One region of the Delftia sp. WSY_12 genome, then DNA from elsewhere that is predicted to be linked to it. Evidence: riboswitches for the same ligand, from Rfam matches in the RefSeq annotation. Region 1 holds a riboswitch; the other holds the start of a gene.
The links. Region 1 has a riboswitch for glycine ahead of ACF8LI_RS04055 (D-amino acid dehydrogenase). Riboswitches for the same ligand answer to the same signal wherever they lie in the genome.

Region 1 (9,825 bases):
CCCTGCTGCGCCGCTGGGCCGATGCCGGCCTGCTGCGGCGCCTGGATGCGGCGCTGGCCTCCTTCGTCGCCGGGCAGGATGCACAGGCCGGGCCCGCCTTGCTGGTGGCCGCCGCGCTGCTGGCGCAGATGGAGGGGCGCGGCCACAGCTGCCTGCCCCTGGCGCCGCTGGCCGGCCACCCCAACGACGTGCTGGCCTGGCCGGCTAATGCGCTGCCCGCGCAGCAGGCCCTGTGGCAGATGCTGCCTGCGCGCCTGTCCGGCTGGGTTGCGGCGCTGAGCGCCAGCCCCGTGGTGCGCGTGGTGCACGGGGAGCAGGTAGATGGACAGGATGGCAGCGAGGACCTCGGCCAGCCCCTGGTGCTGGCCGGCGCAGACGGCCCCGCGCCGCTGCTGTATCTGCGCCGCTACTGGGACTACGAACGCGCCGTGGCCGCGCACGTCATCCAGCGCACGGCGGCGCAGGCCGTGGCCGGACAGCCGCTGGACGAAGCCCTGGCCCGCCACTGGCTGGACCGCCTGTTCCCGCCTGTGGCGGACGGTGGCGCCGTGGACTGGCAGAAGCTGGCCTGCGCGCTGGCGCTGCGCGGCCGGCTGTCGGTGATCACGGGCGGCCCCGGCACCGGCAAGACCTATACCGCCGCACGGCTGCTGGCCCTGCTGTTTGCCACGGCGCCCGATGCCGGCCAGTTGCGCGTGGCCCTGGCCGCCCCCACGGGCAAGGCGGCTGCGCGGCTGAAGCAATCGATCGACGGGGCCTTGCTGCAATTGCAGGGCAGCATGGGCGGCGAGATCGACCTGGCGGGCCTGGTGCAGCGCATGGGTGCGGCGCGCACCCTGCACTCCATGCTGGGCGCGCGGCCCGATACGCGGCACTGGGGATTCCATGCAGGGCGGCAGCTGGACGTGGACGTGCTCATCGTCGATGAGGCCTCCATGGTCCACCTGGAGATGATGGCGGCGCTGCTGGAGGCACTGCCGGCCGGCGCCCGCCTGGTGCTGCTGGGCGACAAGGACCAACTGGCTTCGGTGGAGGCGGGCGCCGTGCTGGGCGACCTGTGCCGCGATGCCCAGGCCGGGCGCTACCTGCCCGACACGCTGGACTACGCACTGCGCGTGGCGGGCCAGCGGCTGCCGCCGCAGTTCGCGGCGCCCGACGGCGATCGTGCGCCAGCGCTGGCGCAGCACACCGTCATGCTGCGCGAAAGCCGGCGCTTCGGGGGCCCCATCGGCCAGCTGGCACACGCCGTGAATGCCGGTGAGGCGGTGAAGGCCCAGGCCCTGCTCGATGCCGGCACGCAAGCCGGCGCCGGTTCCGAGCTGTGGGAACGCCATGGCGGCGGCGTGCACGCCGTGACCGAACTGGCCGTGCACGGGCGCGGCGGTCTTGCCAGCTATGCCCTCTATGCCCAGGCGCTGCAGGGCCGGCCGGATGCGGCCGGCGCCGACGAGGCAGCGCACCGCGCCTGGGTGGTCGCTGTGCTGCAGGCCTTCGAGCGCTTCCGGCTGCTGTGCGCCGTGCGCGAGGGGGACTGGGGCGTGTCCGGCCTCAACCGCGCGGTGGAGCAGGCCCTGGATGCGCAGGGCGTGATCCGCCGGGGCGGCGAATGGTATGCGGGCCGTCCCGTCATGGTCACGCGCAACGACGCGCAGCTGGGCGTGTTCAACGGCGACATCGGCATTGCGCTGCCGGGAGCGCACCAGGGGCAGTCAGGGCAACTGCTGCGCGTCTACTTCCTGCAGGGCGACGAATTGCGCTCGGTCGGCGTCAGCCGCATGGCCCATGTGGAGACCGCCTTCGCCATGACGGTGCACAAAAGCCAGGGCTCGGAGTTCGAGCACACCGCCCTGGTGCTGCCCTCGCGTGGCGGCAGCGTGCTGGGGCGCGAGCTGGTCTACACCGGCATCACGCGCGCCCGCCAGGCCTTCTCGCTGTTCTCCGAGGTGCCGGGCCTGCTGGCCTCGGCCGTTGGCAGCCCCACGCAGCGCGCCAGCGGGCTGCTGCGCTGGCTGCAGGAGTGAGTGAAGGCCCCGCGGCTCAGGCAGGGGTCTTGTCGCTCGCGTAGCGGGACATCATCAGCGCCGTATTGGTCTTGCGGTCGGCATTGACCTGCTGCACCGTGGGCCGCTCGGCCATGCGCGCCAGGTACTCGCGCACGGGCAGGTCGGCCAGAACGTCGCGGCCGCCAACGATCTTGCTGGCCGCGCTGACCAGGGGCAGGTGGACGATGGCGCAGCAGTCGGCCAGCGTGAAGCTGTCGCCCGCCACAAAGGGTGAGAAACGCGCGAGTTTGGCGAAGGCCGCCACGTTCTTGTCGAGCTGGGCCAGCGTGCGCTCCCGGGTGGAGTCGCTGACCTGGCCGCCGAAGAAGGCCTGCGGGTAGAGGATGCGCGCCACCAGCTCCAGGTGCAGGTCCAGGTACACGCACAGCTCGCGCACCTTGGCGGCCTCGAAGGCGTCGGCCGGCAGCAGGGCCGGCGAGGGCGACAGCGTCTCCACGTACTCGACCATGGCGGCCGACTCGCACAGACCCCGGCCGTCGTCGATGCGCAGGTAGGGCACCTTGCCCAGCGGAGAAAGCGCCATGTCGGTCTCTCCCAGCCAGGCCAGTTCCTCGTTGAAGGGCAGCTGCTTTTCCAGCAGGGCCAGCTTGACCTTGTTGTAGTAGTTGCTGGCCGCGAATCCGCACAGGGTGAGCATGGGTGTCTCCTAGGGTGTTGGTGAGGGCTGGGGGATGCGCCTGCGATGGTAGGGGCGGGCAGGGCCTGGCGGGGTCACGGACATGACGTCCTGGGGCAGACCCCTAGAATGACGCCATGCCGCTTCGCCTGCCCTCCACCTTGGCTGCCTGCGCCCGCTGGGCGCTGGGCCTGTGGCTGTGCGTGGCGCTGGCATCGGCGTTTGCGCCGCTGGCGCGCGCCTCGGGCTGGGAGCGCCTGTGCTCGGCCGCTGGCGAATCGGTCTGGGTGCCCTCGCCGGCCGGTCAGGACGATGCCCTTGCCGGCAGCCACGGCATCGACTGCCCGCTGTGCCTGCCCCCGCTGGCGCCGCCGCCCGCCCGGTGCAGTGCGGCCCCGGCACCGCTGGTGGCAGATGCGCAGCCACGGGCGCACCCGGCCTCCGTCCACAGCGTGGCCATGCCGGCCCTGCCCCAGGCCCGCGCCCCGCCCCGGTGACTCCCGGATTCACTCCCGCTTCCTTCGCTTGGCCAACCCTTTTTGCAAGGCACGAAGACCGTGCCGCAATGCATTGAAATTTCTGGAGAAACCGTGATGACACTGCGTCAATGGACCACCCCTTTCCTGATCGCCGCCTCCCTGTCCATGGGCCTGGCCCATGCCCATGCCGATGCGGCCCATGTCAAGGCCGACGCCGCCTGGGCGCGTGCCAGCGTGCCGGGCCAGCAGGCCACGGGCGCCTTCATGCGCCTGACGGCCGAGGAGCCGCTGCGCCTGGTGGGCGTGGAGTCGCCCGCCGCCGGCGTGGCCGAGGTGCATGAAATGAAGATGGAAGGCGATGTGATGCGCATGCGCGCCATCGACGGCCTGGACCTGCCCAAGGGCGTGGCCGTGGACCTGAAGCCCGGCGGCTACCACGTCATGCTGCAGCAGCTCAAGAGCCCGCTGCTCAAGGACAGTCAGGTACCCATCACCCTGGTGTTCAAGGACGCCAAGGGCGAGACCTCGCGCCTGAGCCTGCAGGTCCCCGTGCGCGCCATGGCGCCCGGCGCAGGTGCGGCATCGGCTGCGCAGGGCGGCGCGCATGGCGGACACGGCGGACATGCCGGCCACTCCCACTGAGCTTTTTGTCATCCACCGGGTTTGTGCGCAGCGGGCCGTGCATGACTTGCGATGGACTTGGCGTGTGCCTGGGTTAAGCTGAGCGCATGGCCGGTGTGCTTCACCGGCATGTTCTTCCAACCCAGTCCTAGCGAGTGCTGCCATGAGTGATGCGTCCTCCTTCGGTTTCGGCAAGTTCATCCCCGGTTTCGACTTCCTGCAGGGCCTGGCCCAGAGTGCAGGATCGGCCACCGCCCGGCCCCTGGGGCGCCTGCCCGAATGGGTGGCGCCCACGGTGAGCATCGAAGAGGTGGACAAGCGCATCACCGAACTCAAGGCCGTGCAGTTCTGGCTCGACCAGAACGGCAAGGCGCTGGCCGCCACCATCCAGGCCCTGGAAGTGCAGCGCATGACGCTGTCCACCTTGCAGGGCATGAACGTCAGCATGGGCGAGCTGGCGCAGGCCTTCCAGTTCCCTGCAGCCGCAACCGCCGCGGCCACCGCCGCGGCCAAGGGCGCCGCCAGCGCGGGGCAGGGCGACCTTTCGGACTGGCCCATGTCCTCGGCCGCCAGCCGGGCGAGCAAGAAGGAAAAGCCGCAGCCCGAGCCCGCACAGGCCGCTGCCGCGCCGCCTGCAGCCCCCGAGGCGGGCAAGGCCGCCGACAGACCCGCAGCCGCGGAGACTGCGGCGCCCAAGGACGAGTCCGCCCAGGCCGCCGCCATGGGCCAGGCCATGCAGTGGTGGGGCGCGTTGACCCAGCAATTCCAGCAGATCGCCGCCAAGGCCATGGCCGAGCCCATGGCCCCGGAGGCCGTGGCGGCCGCCCAGCGCGCCACCGGCATGGCCGGGGACCTGGCCAAGGCCACCATGGACCGCATGGCGGCACAGGCCAGCGCCTTTGCTGCGCAGGCGGGCAAGGCGGCGGCGGTCTCCCCTGCCAAGGCGCCGTCCGCAAAGCCGGCGGCCAAGGCTGCGGTGCAGGCCGAAGCCCCCAGGACCGCTGCCAAGGCTCCCGCCAAAGCGGCTGCCAGGAAAACGGCTGCAAAGGCTGGAGCCAAGGCGCCGGCCGCCAGCAAGCCGGCAGCCAAGAGCCGGCCGGCGCGTTGACCGATCGGGCCGGACCCATGGATGCGCAAGGCCCCAGCCACCCGCAAGCCGGGTGCTGGCGGGGCTAGAAAGAAGGTTGGTATGTCGTTGTTTCCTGTAGGCCATGCCAGCCATTCCGACTGGCGCGCCGCGGCCGACGCGGTGCTGCAGCAGCTGCGCTTGCAGATGGCCGGGCCCGGCCACGCGCAGCGGCCCCGTCTGGGACTGGTGTACCTGTCCCATGCGCATGCCGCCCACGCACGGCCGCTGCTGCAGCATCTGGCCAGGGCCCTGCCCCATGTGGCGGACTGGGCCGGCTGCTCGGCCGGCGGCGTTCTGGCCATGTCGCATGAGTACCTGTCAGGAACCGCGCTCGCGGTGATGCTGCTGGATGTACCGGCCGCCCACTACCGCCTGTATTCGGGCCTGGCGCCCCTGCATGCGCCTGGCGGCGAGGCCGGCTTCACCGCCCATTCGGCCCTGGTCCATGCCGCAGGCGGCCAGCCCGAGCTGGCCGAGCTGCTGTACGAGCTGTCCGAGCGCACCGAGTCCGGCCTGCTGTTCGGCGGCGTGGGCGATGACGGGGAAGACGGCGTGGAGGGCGTGCAGATCGCCTGCCGCACCGAGGATCTGCATGCGCAGCATGCGGACGCGCGCGGCATTTTTCGTGGCGGCTTTTCAGGCGTGGCCTTCGGTGCCGGCGTGCCCTGCATCACGGGCATGGCCCAGGGCTGCGTGCCGCTGGGCGAGGGGCTGGAGATCACCGAGGCGCGCGGCGCCCTGGTCACCGGGCTCGATGGCGATCCGGCCTTGCAGCGCCTGCTGCAACTGCTGGGCGTGGAGCTGGAAGGCAGCGACTGGCAGCCCGCGCTGACCACGGTCCGCACCACGCTGGCGGCCATTGCGCCGCCGGGCCGGGGCCTGGCCCACGGCGTGCTGACCGAAGAGGCCCAGGTGCTGACCCTGGTTGGCCTGGACCCGCTGCGCCAGGGCGTGGCCCTGTCATCGGCCGTGGAGGCCGGGCATTCGGTGATCTTCTGCCGCCGCCAGGCCCAGGTCGCGCGCCAGGAACTGCTGCAACTGGGCGCTGCGCTGCGCGATGCGGCGGAGCCCGAGGAGGCGGCGCCCGAAGGCGAGGCACAGCCCCGCATCCGTGGCGCCATCTACATCAGTTGCCGGGGCCGCGGCGGCGGCCTGTTCGGCGGCCCCGATGCCGAACTGCGCACCCTGCGCCACGCACTGGGCGATGTGCCATTGATCGGCTTCGTTGCCGAAGCCGAGATCATGGACGCCCGCCTGCACCGCTTCGCCGGGGTGTTGACGGTGTTCACTGCATAGGCGTCGTACACGTCGTACACGCCGTCCGCACCTCAGACCGCGCGCGGGCGCACCGTGCCTGCGCTGCGATCCGGGTCCATGGCTGCGGCCCCCAGGAAATCGAAATCCACGGCCGGCCGCCTGCCGCTGACCAGGTCGGCCAGCGCCATGCCGGAGCCGCAGGCATGGGTCCAGCCCAGCGTGCCGTGGCCGGTGTTCAGGAACAGGTTGGCGATGGGCGAGCGTCCGATCAGCGGCACATTGCTGGGCGTGGCGGGGCGCAGGCCGCTCCAGAACTGGGCGCGCCCGGTATCGCCGGCGCCGGGGAACAGCTGCTGCACGCGCCGCACGATGGCCTCGCAGCGCACGGGGTCCAGGTTGCGGTCGTAGCCGTTGAACTCGGCCGTGCCCGCAATGCGCAGGCGGTCGCCTTGCGCGCCCGTGTAGCGCGAGAACACCAGCTTGAACTCGTCGTCCGTGAGGCTGACCTGATAGGCCTTGGCGGGGTCCAGCACCGGCAGGGTCACGGAGTAGCCCTTGGCCGGATAGATGGGCAGGCGCAACCCCAGCGGCTGGGCCAGCAGCGGGCTGAACGAGCCCATGGCCAGCACATAGGCGTCGCCCTGGATGCGTTCATAGCGGCCCTCGGCATTGGTCACCTCCACATGGTCGATATGGCGGCTGGCGCCCGCGCCCGTGGTGCGCAGCGCCGTCACGTGGTGGCTCTGGCGGAACTGCACGCCCGTGGCGGCGGCGATGCGCGCCAGCTCGCGTGTGAAGAGGTTGGCGTCGCCTGATTCATCCTCGGCCGTATAGGTGGCGCCCGCTATCTGCCCGCGCACATGGGCCAGAGCCGGCTCCAGGCGCACGGCCTCGTCGGCATCGATCAGGCGGCGGTCGCAGCCCAGGGCCTGCATCTGCTCGGTGGGCTTGAGCGCGCCCTCGAACTCGCGGGCGTTCGTGTAGAAGTGCAGGATGCCCTGCATGCGCTGCTCGTACTGGATGCCGGTGTCCGACCGCAACTGCTGCAGGGCCTCGCGGCTGTAGGTGCCCAGGCGAACGATCTGCTGGATGTTGTGGCGCGTGCGCGCGGGCGTGCAGTTGCGCAGGAAGGACAGGCCCCAGAGCCACTGGCGCATGTCGGCGCGCAGGCGGAAGAGCAGGGGGGCGTCCTGCCGGCCCAGCCAGCCCAGCAGCTTCAGCGGTGCGCCGGGGTTGGCCCAGGGCTCGGCATGGCTGACCGAGATCTGCCCGCCGTTGGCGAAGCTGGTTTCGGCGCCGGGCGCGGCCTGGCGGTCGATGACGGTCACTTCATGACCGAGGGATTGCAGATAGTAGGCCGACGTGGTGCCGATCAGACCGGCTCCGAGAACGATGACGCGCATGACGATGCCCTTTCAAAGGCATGTGCCGGGTCACGCGAAAGCTGGCCGCTATGGTCTGGATAGCAGGCAGCCGGCGTCCGTCGTGACGCAGCTGCCGCTCCCCCTGTCCTTGGTACCTGAGAGATTCACCGCCGTCCATGGGAACGGGGCTTGCTCCTTCGGTGCGCCGCACATTGCGTGCGGCGGCTCTCCAGACGGCATGTTGTGTTTGCAGTACGGAACCTGAGCGTGTATGGGAGTTTGCGCCTTCGGTGAGGCTCGGCACCGTGGCGCCCGCCTGCTCTCCTGCAGGGGCGATTCTATGGGGCTTGCGCAGCCAGTTCCAGTCGTATTGGGGATACCACCAGTTACTTGTATGTGGTGTGGCTGATTCAGGGTATTCCCTAGATCGCTCAAGCGCCTCCCTCGTAGCGCTGGTACGAGTCTCCGGTTTCATGTAAAAAAACTATTGAAATAGAAAAAAACATGATTTAGCCTATCGATATGTGCAGTGGTTTGTCAGTGCATGTTCTGGTCGATTGGACCTGCATGGGTTAACCATGGGTTGTATATATGTCTGATAGGCGACTTACCGTTGCACAGGTGCGGGTCCATGGAAACTGGTCCGTCACTGAAAAAATACAAGCACGGTGAATATGGTTTGTCGAGGGAGGAATGTTTTGCGTCGCAAACCCGACTGAAGGTGTGTCCGCTCAATGGGCAGTGGAGCAGCGCGCAAGCGTTGATGGAAATCCGCCTTTTTTTGATTGACGCGCAGGATCTGCGCGAAAAATTTTGCTTCCAAACTCACCGGCTGCAAGGTGAGTTGTGGGCTCGTGATTCAAATAGAACTATTCGAGGTACGGCGATGCAAATGCGCTGGGTACAACTGATGGCCATTGCCATTGGGAAAATCATTTTCCTGTCATATCTCCTTGAGAAAACGGGGAATATCATGCATGCTCTCAATCGCCTGCCTGGTTCGGCATTTTTTCGCAAGTGGCGTGCAGCGAAGTGCCTTTTCTCTTTGCTGCTGCTTTCATGCGCGGGTATCTCATCCACGGCACTGGCGGCGACCATCGTCTTCACGGTCACCGACAACAGCGACGCTCCCAATGCCAATGCAACGACACCAACCACCTGTGTCAGCACGCTGGGGGGCACCTTTGCTGGCGCATGTACGCTGCGAGCGGCCATTCAGGCAGCCAACTACACGCTGCAAACGCTGGATCCGAGTGCCGATGTTTCCATCGTCTTTGCGCCGACACTGACCACGTCGGTACGAACCATACAGAGCGGGACATCCAAGGATGCGGCGGGAAACCTCCATCCGTATGTCGACAATCAGACGGTTTACGTGCGCTGTGCCAATACATTCTCCAGCGGAGTCCAGTCCGGCGCCGTGACGGGGGCCACCAATGCCTGTGGTCAAAGCCAGATGATCAGCGGCGGCGATACGGGCACCACCACTGGTGCCGGTGGTGCCTGGTACTGGCTCAAAGGCACCGTGCCAGCCGGCACGGGCTCGTTGACCATCGATTTCGGGGGAGTCATACAAGTCCAGAACTGGGCGGACTCCCCCTGGGAAACTTTTTATCTTGGTGGGAAGAACATCACGCTCACCAATTCGCCCAACATGACCTGTGGCGAAGCGGTATTCGTCGTTGGCTCCCCGGCGAACAATGTCACCATTGATCGCGTCGGCCTGGTGAATGTGGCTCCAACCCCTGCGGGAGAGGGGACGCCGTTCAACTGCGAGCTGTACGCGGAGATTCATCAAGGCGCACAAAACGTATTCTTTACCAATAGCACGATCAATTCCGCGATATGGAATGGAAATTACGGCAATAACAAGGGCTCGGCCATTTCCGTTGCCGCAAGCAACGGTGCAGGCACAGTTTCCAATATTGTTGTCGATAATTTCACGGTAACGAATCTGCCCAACCCTATCGGGGGAATGCAGCTCGAGCAGTTCTTCCAGGTCATGTCGAACATGACCGTCAACGGATTGACGATCAAAGATTCGAATATCGCACTGAGCCCGACTGGTGGAAATGCGCCCAGGGCCGTGGTGTCGGTTGATGGAACGATCAACCTGGGCAATGGAATTGGTCTTGCCGTGACGGGTAATACCTTCTCGCTGCCTATTGCCGCCTATACCGCTTCATCGCCAATGCATGTGTCGGCGCCAACGGTGAATACGGCAGCCTCAGGCACGACGCAGGTAGTGACGGTGACCGATAACAATTTCACTGGCGGCGGGGACGGGTTGAATATT
Region 2 (9,825 bases), on a different contig from region 1:
GGACAGCGTGGGCGCATGGAAGCCGTAGTCGATCAGGCGCTTGGCCACGTCCTCGGCCATGACGCCCGTGCTTTCCTTGAACTGGCGCAGGTCCAGGATGCACTCGTGCGCCACATGGCCGTGCTCGCCCGCGTACAGCGTGGGGTAGTGGTCGCGCAGCCGGGCGCTGATGTAGTTGGCGCTGAGGATGGCGGTCTCGGTGGCCAGGGTCAGGCCCTGGGCGCCCATCATGCGGATGTACATCCAGCTGATGGGCAGCACGGCCGCATTGCCCAGCGGCGCGGCACTGATCGCGCCCGTGCCGCCCGCAAGGCCCGTGGTGGCATGGCCGGGCAGGAAGGGCACGAGATCCTCGACCACGCAGACGGGGCCCACGCCCGGGCCGCCGCCGCCGTGCGGGATGCAGAAGGTCTTGTGCAGGTTCAGGTGGCTGACATCGCCGCCGAAGCTGCCCGGCGCGGCCAGGCCCACCAGGGCGTTCATGTTGGCGCCGTCCACGTAGACGCGGCCGCCGTGGTCATGCACCAGCTTGCACAGCTCCTTGACCTGGGTCTCGAACACGCCGTGCGTGCTGGGGTAGGTGATCATGATGCAGGCCAGGTTGGCACTGTGCTGCTCGCACTTGGCCGCCAGGTCCGCCATGTCGACGTTGCCGTTGGCGTCGCAGGCGGTGACCACCACCTGCATGCCCACCATCTGCGCGCTGGCGGGGTTGGTGCCGTGGGCGCTGCTGGGAATCAGGCAGACGTTGCGGTGCGACTGGCCCCGGCTCGCATGCCAGCCCTTGATGGCCAGCAGGCCCGCGTACTCGCCCTGGCTGCCGGCATTGGGCTGCAGGCTGATGCCGGCGTAGCCCGTGGCCTGGCACAGCCAGTCGCGCAGCTGCTTGTCCAGTTCCGCATAGCCCTGCTGCTGGTCGGCCGGGGCAAAGGGGTGCACCTGGGCGAATTCGGGCCAGGTGATGGGAATCATCTCGCTGGTGGCGTTGAGCTTCATGGTGCAGGAGCCCAGCGGGATCATGCTGCGGTCCAGCGCCAGGTCCTTGTCCGACAGCTGGCGGATGTAGCGCAGCATGGCGGTCTCGGAGCGGTGGGTGTTGAACACCGGGTGCGTGAGGAAGGCGCTGCTGCGGCGCAGGCCGTCGGGAATCAGCGGCTCCGCGCCCTTTTCGAAGGCGGTGAAGCTGGGCAGGGCCTGGCCGTCCCGGGCGAAGATCTTCCACAGCAGCTCGACATCGGCGCGCGTGGTGGTCTCGTCCAGCGAGATGCACAGGTATTCCTTGAAGTACACGCGCAGGTTGGCGCCCAGGGACACGGCACGCTCCACGATGGCCTGGGTGGCCGCGCCCGTGTGCAGGCTCAGCGTGTCGAAGCTGGGCACCTCGCGCAGCGGCGCGCCCAGCTCGGCCAGGCCGCGCGCCATGATGGCCGTGTACGAGGCCACGCGGCGGGCGATGCGCTCCAGGCCCTCGGGGCCGTGGTAGACGGCGTACATGCTGGCCACCACGGCGGGCAGCACCTGGGCCGTGCAGATGTTGGAGGTGGCCTTTTCGCGGCGGATGTGCTGCTCGCGCGTCTGCAGTGCCAGGCGGTAGGCGGGCTTGCCGTGCACGTCCACGCTCACGCCGACCAGGCGGCCGGGCAGGGAGCGCTTGAACTCGTCGCGGCAGGCCATGAAGGCGGCGTGCGGGCCGCCGGCGCCCATGGGCATGCCAAAGCGCTGGGTGGTGCCCACCACGATGTCGGCACCCCATTCGCCGGGCGGCGTGATCAGGGTCAGCGCCAGCAGGTCGGTGGCCACGATGAAGGCGGCCTGCTTGCCATGGGCCTTGTCCACGTCGGCGCGCAGATCGTCGATGCGGCCGCTGGTGGCAGGGTACTGGGCCAGCACGGCGAAGTAGTCGCCCTCCATCAGCTGGTTCCATTCCTCCAGCGAGTTGGCCAGCAGCACCTCAATGCCCAGCGGCGCGGCGCGCGTCTGTATCACCTCGATGGTCTGGGGGTGGGCATCGCCGGCCACCACGAAACGGTTGCTCTTGCTTTTGACGGAGCGCTTGGCCAGCGTCATGGCCTCGGCGGCCGCCGTGGCCTCGTCCAGCATGGAGGCGTTGGCAATCGGCATGGCCGTCAGGTCGCAGACCATGGTCTGGAAGTTGACCAGGGCCTCCATGCGGCCTTGCGAGATCTCGGCCTGGTAGGGCGTGTAGGCCGTGTACCAGGCGGGGTTCTCGAGAATGTTGCGCAGGATGACGCCGGGCGTGTGCGTGCCGTAGTAGCCCTGGCCGATGAAGCTTTTGAGCAGCTGGTTGCGGCCTGCCAGCGCCTTGAGTTCGGCCAGCGCCTGGGCCTCGGTGGCCGCTGGCGGCAGCGCCATGGGCTGGTGGCGCCGGATGGAGGGCGGGACGATGGCGTCGATCAGCGCATCGCGCGATGCCGCGCCGATGGCGCTGAGCATGTGGGCCTCGTCTTCGGGCGCGATGCCGATATGGCGGGCCACGAATTCGGTGGCGTTCTCGAGGGCGGCAAGGGGCTGGGTGGAGGACATCAGCATGGAGGGACCTGTCTCAAAAGCTGAAAAGCGCCAGGGCGGGCCCTGGCGCCCGTCCTGGCCGGAAAGTGGCGTCAGTTGCTCTGGGCAAAGGCCGTGTAGGCGGCTTCGTCAAGCAGCGCGGCCAGCTGGCCTGCGTCGCTGAGCTTGACCTTGAAGAACCAGCCTTCGCCCAGCGGGTCGCTGTTGGCCAGGGAGGGGTCGTCGCGCAGGGCCTCGTTGACTTCGACGATCTCGCCGCTGACGGGCATGTAGACATCGGCGGCGGCCTTGACGGACTCGACCACGCCGGCCACATCGCCCTGGTTGAAGCTGGTGCCCACGGCGGGCAGGTCGACGAACACCACGTCGCCCAGCGCGTCCTGCGCGTGGAGGGTGATGCCGACGATGGCCGCGTCAGGGTTGGCGGCGTTGATCCACTCGTGGTCCTTGGAATACTGGATGCTCATGGCTTGCTCCGATAGAAACTGAAAAGAAACCTGTGAAAGGCGGTTTGAGAAAGGTCAGTGCGCACTGTAGCGGCATGCGATGGCAGGAAAAACGAATCCGCCGAACTCGATCCACGCCAAGCGCGCAGGCTGTCCTCAACCGCGGTGATAGCGGGGCGCCACGAAGGGCGTGGCCTGCACCTGCATGGGCACGGCCTTGCCGCGCACCATGGCCTGCAGCGTGGTGCCGATGGCGGCGCTGCCCGGCTCCACATAGGCCAGTGCCACGGGCTGGTTCAGCGTGGGCGACAGCAGGCCGCTGGTGACCTGGCCGACCTTGCGGCCGCCGGCATCCAGCAGTTCCGTGCCTTCGCGCACGGGCACGCGCTCCAGGGCCACCAGGCCCACGCGCTTGCGCGTGAGCAGCTCGGGCGACTGCAGCTGGGCCAGCACGGTGGCTGCGCCGGGAAAGCCGCCTTCGCGCTCGCCCCCGATGCGGCGGACCTTCTGCACGGCCCAGTTCAGGGCGGCCTCGGCCGGGGTGGTGGTCGTGTCCAGATCGTTGCCGTACAGGCACAGGCCGGCTTCCAGGCGCAGCGAATTGCGCGCGCCCAGGCCCACGGGCCTGACTTCGGGCTGGGCCAGCAGGGCACGGGCAAAGGCCTCGGCGTGGCTGGGGGGCAGGGAGATCTCGAAGCCGTCCTCGCCGGTGTAGCCGCTGCGCGTGATGTACAGCTCGGCCCCCTCCCAGTCGAAGTGGCCGCCTGTCATGAACACCAGGCCGGCCGTATCCGGCAGCAGGCGCTCCATCGCGGCTGCGGCCTGCGGGCCCTGCAGCGCCAGCAGGCCCCGGTCGAACTGGGGCTCGATTTCGCAGCGCTGGCCGATGCGGGCCTGGATGTGCGCCAGGTCTTCATGCTTGCAGGCGCCGTTGACGATCAGGAACAGGTCGTCCTCGCGGCGCACGAACATCAGGTCGTCCAGAATGCCGCCCGCGTCGTTGAGCAGCAGGCCGTAGCGCTGGCGGTGTTCGCCCAGGCCCAGCACGTCCATGGGCATCAGCGACTCCAGCGCGGCCCCGGCGTCGGCACCGCGCACGCTGATCTGGCCCATGTGCGAGACATCGAACAGGCCTGCCGCCTCGCGCGTGTGCAGATGCTCGGCCATCAGCCCCTGCGGGTATTGCACGGGCATGGAGTAGCCGGCAAACGGCACCATGCGCGCGCCCAGTTCCTGGTGCAGGTCGAACAGCGGGGTCTTGAGCAGATCGGTGGTGGAGGCAGCGGACAAGGAGGGCTCTCTTTCAGGCAAGGAACAAGGCATAACGCCATCCCGGTCCTCCGGGATGTGCTGCCCTGCTGTCCGCTTTACCTGAGAGATTCACCCGCACCTTCCATGCGTGGGGCTTGCTCCTTCGGTGGATGGGGCACACCGCCGTGCCCTGCATCTCTCTCCAGCTAGGAACGCCTGCGGCCGTGGCGGCAGGCGGTGCCAGTCCTTTTGCCTGAGCGTTCGGGACGAACCCTGCGCCTTCGGCGGTGCCGCTGCCTGTGACCATTGCGGCCGGGCGGGCACTCTCTCCTGACCGGCGCATTCTAGCTGCGGCCAGCGTCCGTGCGGCTTCGGGATTTCCGCGGGCCGACCGCAGCTCCATGCGCTTGCCTGCATGGATGCATTTGCAAATTGCATAACTGTCTAAAAAATCTCCTACATTGAGATGCATCGATATATGAATCTCGTGAGCGAGAAGGAAGAAGCGCACATGCAGCAGACGCTGGGAGACACATTGGCCTGGCCGGCACGTTACCTGCCGAACAAGGAAGCCCTGGTCGCGTGGGAGGGCGGCGAGCGCCGCGCCTGGACCTACGCCCAGCTCGATGCCGAAGTCAACCGCCACGCCCACGGCCTGGCCGAGCTGGGCATAGGCCATGGCGACGTGGTCGCGGCCTTTCTCTACAACACGCCGGCCTTTGTCTTCACCATGCTGGCGGCCGCGCGCCTGGGCGCCATCTTCAATCCCATCAACTACCGGCTGGCGGCGCAGGAGCTGGCCTTCATCCTCAAGGACGGCGCAGCGCGCGCCCTTGTGTTCGAGCACGAGGGCGGCGAGGTGGCCGCACGCGCCCAGGCCCTGCTCAAGGCCGAAGGTGGCGGCACTGGCACGGGCATCGAGCACTGGATCTTTGCCGACGATGCCCCGGCCGACCCGCTGCCGGCCTGGGCCACGCAGCGCCTGTCCGCCCTGGCCAGTGGCCGCAGCAGCGCGCCGCCCCAGGCCCATGTGCGCGAGAGCGACCCCTGCATCCTCATGTACACCAGCGGCACCACGGGCCGGCCCAAGGGCGTGCTGCATACGCACCGCAGCAAGCTGGCGCACAACGCCCTCATGCACCAGACCATGCAGTTCACGCGCGACGACGTGGGCCTGGCCATGGCGCCGCTCAACCACACGGCCGAGCTGCACACCAGCTTTTTGCCGCGCCTGCAGGCCGGTGCCACCCAGGTGCTGCTGCGCCGCTTCGACGTGACCGAGGCCTGGCGCCTGATCCGCGAAGAGCGCGTGAGCTTCTTCTTCGCGGCGCCCACCATGGTCACCATGCTGCTGGCCGACCCCATTGCCTCGCCTGAGCAGGCGCCCGCGCTGCGGCTGGTGGAGTACGGCGGCGCCTCCATGGCGCCGCACCTGATCCGCGAATGGACACGCAAGGTCGGCAGCGACCTGGTCCAGGTCTACGGCACCACCGAGATGGGGCCCTGCATGTCCATCCTCCTGCCGCGCGAGCAACTCTCGCACGCGGGCTCGGCCGGGCTGCCCTCCATGGGCCATGACCTCATCGTGGCCCGCTTGCGCGAAGACAACGCCCCCACCGACCCGGCCGAGGCCTGCCTGCCCGGCGAGGTGGGCGAAATCCTCGTGCGCGGCCCCTGCATGATGGCCGGCTACCTCAACCGCCCCGACGCCAACACCCGAGCCCTGGCGCACGGCTGGTACCACACGGGCGACCTGGGCCACATCGACGACGACGGCTATCTCTGGATCCGCGACCGCATCGACTACATGATCAATTCGGGTGCCGAGAACGTCTATCCGCGTGAGGTGGAAGACGCGCTGGTCGAACACGCCGACGTGCTCGAGGTCGCCGTCATCGGCGAGGCCGACGAGCGCTGGGGCCAGATCGTCGCCGCCCACGTGGTCGCCAAGCCGGGCGCCACGCCCACGGCCGAGGCGCTGGACGCCTTCCTGGTCCACGGCGACCGCCTGGCTGCCTACAAGCGCCCGCGCCGCTACCACTTCCGCGAAGCCCTGCCCAAGACGGCCAGCGGGAAGATACAGAAGCAGTTGCTGAGGGTGGTGGTGGCAGCCTGAGGCTGCGGCCTGCGTTTACTTCTGCGCAGTACAGCACTGCGCCATCGAGTTGCGCAGCCACCGATGCATGGCATCCCCCTGCTTGCGCACATGCCAGGCCTGCTGGTAGGCGAACTCGGGCAGCTCCAGCGGAGGAGTGAAGCGGCGCAGCGTTTTGTGGCGGCGCAGGTCGCCAATGGCGCGGCTGCCCACGGTCAGCACGAGGTCGGTGCCTGCCAGCACCTCCAGCGCCGCGCTCCAGTGGGGCAGGGCCAGCACCACGCGGCGGCTCAGGCCTTGGGCGGCCAGCGCCCGTTCGATCTCCTCGCTGGCGTCGGGCCGCATGGCCAGCATGACGTGCGGGCGCTGCAGCCAGTCCTGCAGTGACAGCCCGCCGCGTGCCGGCAGCACGGCCTGGTCGGCCACGCTCACGAACTGTTCCTGGAACAGATCCTGCACCTCGATGCCCTCGGGCAGGTCGGGTGCGTCGGGGAAGGGGCCCAGGGCCAGGTCCAGTTCGCCATCGGCCAGCTGGGCCAGCATCACCTCGCGCGTGGACTGGCTGATGGCCAGGTCCAGCCCGGGTGCGTGCTGGCGCAGATGCCGCATCAGCGGCGGCAGCACGATGCGCGATGCGTAGTCCGACAGCGCCAGCCGCAGCCGTCCGCGTGCGTGGGCCGGGTCGAACTCCGCCTGTGCCAGCAAGCCGTTGAGGCTGCCCAGCGCATCCGCCAGCGGTTGCACCAGGCCTTGTGCGCGTGCCGTCAGCGCCATGCGGCCGCCGCGCCGCACCAGCAACGGGTCGCCCAGATGCTCGCGCAACTGCGCCAGCGAATGGCTCATGGCCGGCTGGCTCTTGTGCAGCCGCAGGGCCGCGCGCGTCACATGTTTTTCAGCCAGCAGGGCATGCAGGGCCAGCAGCAGGTTGAGGTCGATCCGGCGCAGTTCATCCATGCCATGAATATAGACCGTGCACAAAAATGATTTTCATCAACGTGCTGGATGCGAGAGCATGCAGGCATCGATTGACAGAAGAAGAAAGGTCTTGCCGCATGACAGGTAAAAGCACATTCACCGCCCTTGCTCCCGTGGCCCTGGCGCTGCTGGCGGGGGCCATCCTGCCATTCCAGGCTGCCAGCAATGCCCTGGTGGGCCGCCTGCTGGGCCACCCGCTGTGGGGCGCGCTGGTCTCGCTGGCCGTGAGCGTCATGGTCGTGGTGCCTGCACTGTGGGTGCTGCGCGCGCCCGCTCCGGCCATGGCCCAGGCGGCAGCGGGGCCATGGTGGCTATGGATAGGCGGTGTGCTGGGGGCCATCTATGTGGCCAGCGCGGCCGCCGTGACACCCAGGCTGGGCGCAGGCGGCTTCCTGGTTTGCGTGGTGGCGGGGCAGATCGTGGTCTCGGTGCTGGTGGACCACTTCGGCCTGATGGGCCTGGGCGCGCGGCCGGTCAATGCGACGCGCCTGGCCGGCGTGGCCTTGATCCTGGGTGGAGTGCTGCTGGTGGTGCAGGGCGGGACGGCCCGTGCAGCGGCGGCCCCATGAGCGCCGCGAGCACGCACTGCTTCAGGGGCAAAGGCCCCGGCCTTGCCCGCGTCAGGCGGGCATGCCCGGCGGCACGGCGGCCGGCCTTGCCGCTGGCGGACATTCCTGGCAGGCATCTGCCGTGCCGGGCGGGAGCCGGCCCAGCCGGATGACAAAGCAGGCCCCGCCTCCCGCAGCCGGCTGGAAGAATGCGTCGCCTGCGTGCAGCCTGGCGATGCGCCTGACCACGGACAGGCCCAGGCCATGCCCGTTGACGTGCCGGGTGGCGCTTGCGCGTTCATAGGGCTCGAAAACCTGTCTTGCCGCTTCGGGCGCAAGGCCCGGTCCCTGGTCGCTGACGGAAATCAGCAGGTCACCGGACGCATCGCAGCGGGCGGCCAGGGTGATGTCGCCCGCCTTGGCATATTTGATGGCGTTGCCGACAAGGTTGGATATGGCGATGCGCACCAGGACAGGGTCGCATTGCCATTGCTGCGGGCCTTGTTCCAGATCCAGTTTCAGGCGATGCCGCCGGGACCAGCCGACGAGCTCTGCAGACTCCTCCAGGAGTTCATCCAATGGCGTCTGCTCCAGTTGCAGCCGGAACGCGCCCGCGTCCAGCCGGTCGCTGATCAGGCAGGTGTCCACCAGGGTCATCAGCCGGCGCGAGGCCCTGCGTATCTGGGACGCCTGCTCGATGAGGGAGTCCGCGTCCGTCGTCGGGAACGTCTGCAGTTCGGTCGCGGCGCTGTCCACGATGGTGAGCGGGGTGCGGAACTCGTGGTTGATCATGTTGAAGAACTGGCGCTGTTCCAGCCGCATCTCCCGCTCGCTGTGCAAGGCCGTCTGCAGGGCCTGCTGGGCCGTTTGCAGCTGTGCGGTGCGCTGCAGCACCTTGGACTCCAGCTCGCGCTCGGCCGCCTGGGCGCGTGACAGGGCCTGCATCCGCTCACTGCGCAGGGCGCGCTCCGCCACCCGCGTGCGGTTGGTCACCGCCATTCCCAGCAGGATGGCCTCGGAAACACGCCCGGCAAACCACAGCATCTGGGCCGATGGCAGCGCGACATCGGGCAGCAGGCCCTGGGTTCTCAGCAGGTTCAGGATGCCCAGGGCGGATGGCACGGCAAACGCCAGCGCGCCCGGCAGGTATTGCCACTGCCTTCGGACCACCAGCAGGTACAGCACGAAGACGGCGCCGAACGATGTGGACACCAGGGCCGTGAACACCACGGCACGCGAGATCTGCGCATAGCCACCCAACAGTGCCAGGCCCAGTGCGATGGCATTCAGCCAGGCCACCACGCTGAAGAGGTGCGCAGCCCAGATCCAATGGCGACGGAACTCGAACAATTGGCTGAAAAACACCGTCGCCACCACACAGAAGCTGCAGTAGGCGATGGACAGCGCATGCTGGGGCTGGTCGGCGCCGGGCAGCCACAGGCCTTCGGGCCGGTAACGGAAAGCAGCGTAGGCAAAACCGGCTGCCAGGAGCGCGGCGCAAAGAATGTAGAGCCTTTCCCTGAGCCAGCACCACAGGATCAGGCTCATCAGCGTGATGGCCAGGGCCGAGCCCATGTACGCGTAAAGCAGCATGGCGGCCGGCGCCATGCTTCTGCCGGGAAAGACCGCAATGCCCTGGGCTGCCTGGGGGTTGGGCAGCAAGCGGGTGAGCAGTGCCAGAAGCGCTGCGGCTGCCAGGGCTTGCGCCAGCCATCGCATTGCAGAATCCGTTGGCCAGTGCCTCCGGCGGCCTTCGGTGGGATTGTCTTGGGTGTGGATCAAGGGGCCGATTGGTTGATGTGGCGAGCGCCCATGCATGCCCGACGTCAGGGTCAGTGCATGGGCGTGCACGTTTGCGGGAGGCATTGTGCACCGGCCGCCGTTGCGGGAAAGCGCTGCCGGGTGTCTGCGGATGCCTGCCGGGTGCCCCAATGCAACAGGCCGCCCCACTGCGGATAAGCGGGGCGGCCTGTAACGGGTT

Region 2: another riboswitch for glycine. It lies ahead of gcvT (glycine cleavage system aminomethyltransferase GcvT); the one in region 1 lies ahead of ACF8LI_RS04055 (D-amino acid dehydrogenase).

What each region holds. Positions count from the first base shown of each region.
Region 1 is NZ_JBICKW010000008.1:54,841-64,665, reverse strand. It holds gene recD (exodeoxyribonuclease V subunit alpha) at 1-2,021, shown strand, start outside; gene ACF8LI_RS04080 (glutathione S-transferase) at 2,038-2,700, opposite strand; gene ACF8LI_RS04075 (hypothetical protein) at 2,817-3,176, shown strand; gene ACF8LI_RS04070 (copper chaperone PCu(A)C) at 3,273-3,800, shown strand; gene ACF8LI_RS04065 (PhaM family polyhydroxyalkanoate granule multifunctional regulatory protein) at 3,943-4,887, shown strand; gene ACF8LI_RS04060 (FIST N-terminal domain-containing protein) at 4,969-6,204, shown strand; gene ACF8LI_RS04055 (D-amino acid dehydrogenase) at 6,237-7,568, opposite strand; glycine riboswitch at 7,662-7,772, opposite strand; gene ACF8LI_RS04050 (beta strand repeat-containing protein) at 8,161-9,825, shown strand, end outside.
Region 2 is NZ_JBICKW010000016.1:323,850-333,674, reverse strand. It holds gene gcvP (aminomethyl-transferring glycine dehydrogenase) at 1-2,550, opposite strand, end outside; gene gcvH (glycine cleavage system protein GcvH) at 2,622-2,996, opposite strand; gene gcvT (glycine cleavage system aminomethyltransferase GcvT) at 3,132-4,298, opposite strand; glycine riboswitch at 4,324-4,442, opposite strand; glycine riboswitch at 4,458-4,569, opposite strand; gene ACF8LI_RS11100 (fatty acid--CoA ligase) at 4,738-6,342, shown strand; gene ACF8LI_RS11095 (LysR family transcriptional regulator) at 6,358-7,275, opposite strand; gene ACF8LI_RS11090 (DMT family transporter) at 7,374-7,865, shown strand; gene ACF8LI_RS11085 (ATP-binding protein) at 7,917-9,563, opposite strand.